DNA from 2 places in the Janthinobacterium sp. BHSEK genome. Region 1 is predicted to be linked to the other one. Evidence: predicted binding sites of a transcription regulator. Region 1 holds the regulator's gene; the other holds the start of a gene.

Region 1 (2,392 bases):
ATACTTCCTGCGCGCGCGCCGCATCATGCTCAGTGCTCGCTCAGTGCTCGTGAAGCAGGCTGGAGACGCGCTCTTCGATGATGCGCGTATGGTCGCCCGTGGCGATGTCGTACAGCACGGCGGCCGTGATTTCATACTGCACCACGCGGCGCGAGACGATGGCCTTGAGTTTATTGGCCACCGGCAGGAACAGCAGATTGGCCAGGCCGACGCCATAAATCGTCGAGACAAACGCGACGGCGATGCCGCTGCCCAGTTTGCTCGGGTCGGTAAGGTTTTCCATCACGTGGATCAAGCCCAGCACGGCCCCCAGGATGCCGATGGTGGGCGAATAGCCGGCCGCCGATTCCCACACCTTGACGGCCTGGCGCTCGGCCAGTTCGTAGGCGGTAATCTCCACGTCGAGCAGCTGACGCAGCTTGTCGGGCGCGATGCCGTCGACGATCATGCGCAAGCCCTTGGCGTTGAAGCGGTCGGCCGTGTTTTCCATCAGGCGCTCGAGCGCCAGCGGGCCGTCGCGGCGCGCCGTCAGGCTCCATAGTCCGATGTCGCGCGCCAGCGCGGCCCGGGTGTCGGCCGGCGGCAGGAAGACCCAGCGCAGCATTTCCAGCCCGCGGACAAAAGTGCGCAGCCGCGTCTGCAGCAGCACGGCGCCGAAGGTGCCGATGATGACGATGGCGAAGGCGGCCGGCTGCAGCAGGGAGGCCATCTTGCCGCCTTCCAGTGCCTGGCCGACCAGCAGGCCCGCCAGCGCCAGCGCCAGCCCGATTACGCTGGACCAGTCCACGCCTGCTCCCTCAAGGTTGCGCGCAGGCGCGCGACGGCCTGGGTGTGCAGCTGCGAGACGCGCGATTCGGACACGCCCATCACCGCGCCGATCTCCTTCAGGTTCAGCTCTTCTTCGTAATACAGGCCCATGAGTATTTTCTCGCGTGGCGGCAGCGCGTCGATGGCATCGATCACGGATTGCCGGAAATCGGTATCGAGCAGGGAACGCAAGGGGTCGCTGTCCTCGTCCACGCAGTGGCGGTCGAGGAAGCTGTCATTGCCGTCCGGGTCATGAAAGTCTTCGTAGTACACCAACTGGTGGCCGCCGCCGTCGCCCAGCATTTCCTGGTAGTCGGCCAGCGACATTTTCAGCAGCTTGGCCACTTCCGACTCGGTCGGCGGATGGCCGAGGCGCTGCTGCAAGGTGCTCATCGCCTCTTCGATCTTGCGCATGTTCTGGCGCATGCTGCGCGGCAGCCAGTCGCTGGTGCGCAATTCGTCGAGCATGGCGCCGCGGATGCGCAGCACGGCATACGTCTCGAACTGCGCGCCATGCGTCTCTTCATAGCGGCTAATGGCATCGAGCAAGCCGATCATGCCGGCCTGGATCAGGTCATCGACCTCGACCGAAGGCGGCAATTTCGCCTTCATATGGTGCGCCAGACGCTTCACCAGCGGAATGTGCTCCGTCAGCAAATAGTCCTTGTTCGATTTCCCTTTGACCGTGTACATAGGCTGCTTATTGTTTTCTCGTCTTATCTGGTGCTACGGTTGGTGTCAGGCGCTGAACTGGTGCGGGCTCCCCGTCTGGTACAAGGTGCCGCCAAGCACCGGCGCCGCCGAACGGGCCAGCCGCTCGGCCAGTCCGCGAAACGCCACCGAGGCGCCCGCCAGCGGAAACGCATCGACCACGCTGCGGCCCAGGCGCGCCGCGCGGTGCAGATATTCATCGGCAGGCACCGAACCCATCGAGGTCAGCTTCACGGCCAGGTAGCGGCTCGCCGCCTGCGCCATATTATCGTATACCACTTTTGCCTCGGATTCGGAAGCGCCGGTGACGAGAATGCCGAACGGCCGGCGTCCCAGTTCCTGGCTCAGGCGCTTGATCAGGCAGTACGCGGCCTTGATCGAGGTGGCGCTGGTCGACACTTGCACCACGATATCCGACGAAGCCATCAGCGGCACGGGGAAGCAATCGCCCTCGTCTGCCACGACGCCGTCGACCAGCACGATGCCGCTCTGGCGCGCCAGCACCTCGAAGGTCTTGCCCAGGCGGCGCAGTTCGTCCTCGCCCGCATAGTCCATGCTGTCCATCAGGTGGTTGCGCGCGCCCAGGCTGGCCACGCCGAAGCCTTGCGGCACCTGGTGGATGACCTGGTTCAAGCCGCACTGCTGGCGCGCCACGTCGCGCAGGCTGGCGCCGTGGGCCAGTCCCAGCCGTGCCGCCACGCCGTCGCCGCCGCCGCTGGCGTCGAGCAGCAGCACGTCATTGCCGCCGTAGACGAGCGAAGCGCCCAGGTTGACCAGCATGGCGCCCTTGTCGTCCTGCGGCGTGGCCGAGAGGAACGTCATGACGCGCGGCTGCGGGCCGGCCAGCATGCGGCGCAAGCCCTCGGCCTGGTCG
Region 2 (2,392 bases), on a different contig from region 1:
CGGATTACGCGGGGCCTTGCCCCGCTAATCCGACCTACCCAGCCTGGTCCTTCAGTCGCGCATGGGCGCCACCATCTCCGCATAATCGTAGAGTTCGCCAAGAATCTCTTCCCCACGCTCATCGACCGATTCCGACAGCACGTCGATTTCCGTAAACAGCATTTCGATGGTGCGGGCGCCGCCGTCGCCGTCGAACAATCGGGCGGCGCGGTGCTGTTCCCAGCGCAGGCTTTCCGCTTCGCTCAAGGTTTGCGGGAAATTGCGGGCGCGGTAGCGGAACAGCAATTCCTGCAGGCGTTCGTCGGTAAACGAGGGGCGGGCCGTGGCCAGCTTGGCCGGCGTGTCGCGGCGCAAGGATTCGAGCAGGCGGCGGTCGTCGTTGCTGACGAAACCATTGTACAAATCCTCATCCACGTCCAGCGCGGTGTTCGCGCCCGGACGCTGGAACACTTCGGCCCAGATGGCATCCATGTTCGGCGCCGCGGCGGCCAGCTGGGCGTTGACCTTCGCCGCATCCACGTCGATGCCCCATTGCGCGGCCATGGCCGGCGACAGGGTCTTCAGGTTGCCCACCAGCATGGGCGACTTGTTCAAATGCACGCTTTTCACGGGCAGGCGCGTCATGCCTTCCGGCATGGATTCCTTGCGCGTGAATAAACGCGTGCGGATGGTGTCGGCGTCCAGTTCGAACAGTTCGCGCGGGTCGTAGGCGCAATCCCAGACGAGGATTTCATTTTTATTGCTCGGGTGCGTGGCCAGCGGCCAGACGACGCCCAGGCAACCGCGTTCGGCCGGGAACATGCCGGACACGTGCAGGAACGGCTGGCGCTCGCCAGCGGCCAGGTGCATGCCCATTTCGCTGGCGACCCTGTCCTTCTTGTGCAGGGCCAGGCAGAATTCGAACAGTTTCGGCTGCTTTTCGCGGATCAATCGCGCCAGGGCGATCGTGGCGCGCACGTCGGACAGCGCATCATGCGCCGCTTCGTGCACGAGGCCATTGGCCTTGCTCAAGTGTTCCAGTCTAAAGCTGGTCTGGCCATCGTCGCGCTTCGGCCATTGAATGCCTTCCGGGCGCAGCGCGTGCGTCATGCGCACCACGTCGAGGATGTCCCAGCGGCCGCAATGGTTCTTCCATTCGCGCGCATACGGGTCGATCAGGTTGCGCCAGAACAGGAAACGCGTGACTTCATCGTCGAAACGGATGGTGTTGTAGCCCACGCCGATGGTGCCCGGCTCCGAAAAGGCCGCTTCGACGGTAGCGGCGAACTGGTGTTCGGGCACGCCCAGCTGCAGACATTGCTGCGGCGTGATGCCCGTGATCAGGCACGATTGCGGGTCGGGCAGGAAATCATTGGCCGGCTGGCAATACAGCATGATCGGTTCGCCGATTTCGTTGAGTTCGGCATCCGTGCGGATGGCGGCGAACTGGGCCGGGCGGTCGCGGCGCGGCTGGGCGCCAAAGGTTTCGTAGTCGTGCCAAAGAAAGGTCTGGGTAGTCATTGATGGTCGTTGCTTGCTTAATTGTTATCTTAATTGTCCGGGCCGCTTCAGTTTTCTGAAAACCTGCCGATACTACACGAGAGGATGGTCATCATCGCGTTTCCCGCATGGTGGCATACATTGTCCGTTCAAGGAGGTCTATCGTGTCAATTCCCATCGCCGCAGGCGGCAATTCCACTGCTTCCGTGACTTCCGTCAGTACGGGTGTTGCCGGCAAGGACGATAAAGTCCAGCATGGCGTCAACGCTGAAATGAGCGTGAACGACCGCAGCAAGCTGCAATTGAACGCCTCCATCATGCAGGCGTCGCTGAACGTCTCCATCGGTTCCGAGAACGAACCGCTGGCGCTGCTGTACAAGACGGCCATCACGAATATCAATGAAGCGCTGAAGGGCCAGTACGGCGAGGACGCGATCCAGAACGCCGCGTCGCAGGACAACAGCGCCGAAGCGACGGCGAGCCGCATCGTCTCGCTGTCGACGGGTTTTTTTGAGGCGTTCAAGAAGCAGAACCCCGGCCTGGACGACGATACGGCCCTGACCAAGTTCATGGACACCATCAGCGGCGGCATGGAAAAAGGCTTCAAGGAAGCGCGCGACATCCTGGGCGGCTTGAAAGTGCTGAACGGCGATATCGCCGGCAATATCGACAAGACGTATGAACTGGTGCAGAAGGGCTACGCGGATTTCATCGCCGCGCACAGCAGCAAGAAGGACGATGCCGCCAAGCCGGATGCAAGCAAGCCGGCCGACAGCAAGGCTGCCTGATAATTTATATGAAGCGCCTGAGAATATCAGGTGCTTACGCGGTTGCGGCCCCCGGCTTTGGCCCGGTACAGCGCCGCATCCGCAGTGGCGATCAGCGCTTCGTCGTCCTGTTCCGCCGCCAGGCT

The links. Region 1 encodes FliA, which starts transcription of late flagellar genes. Its sites were predicted from a motif close to CTAAAGTTTNNNNNNNNNNNGCCGNTA; they were not measured.
Region 2: a site for FliA is predicted at 1,546-1,572, ahead of AC0V2Y_RS02495 (DUF5610 domain-containing protein). Genes of this name have one in related genera too.

What each region holds. Positions count from the first base shown of each region.
Region 1 is NZ_JBWBYV010000062.1:4,564-6,955, forward strand. It holds gene motD (flagellar motor protein MotD) at 1-24, opposite strand, end outside; gene AC0V2Y_RS21265 (flagellar motor protein) at 41-787, opposite strand; gene AC0V2Y_RS21270 (RNA polymerase sigma factor FliA) at 769-1,500, opposite strand; gene AC0V2Y_RS21275 (MinD/ParA family ATP-binding protein) at 1,546-2,392, opposite strand, start outside.
Region 2 is NZ_JBWBYV010000004.1:49,782-52,173, forward strand. It holds gene sbcB (exodeoxyribonuclease I) at 52-1,500, opposite strand; gene AC0V2Y_RS02495 (DUF5610 domain-containing protein) at 1,644-2,267, shown strand; gene AC0V2Y_RS02500 (GGDEF domain-containing protein) at 2,294-2,392, opposite strand, start outside.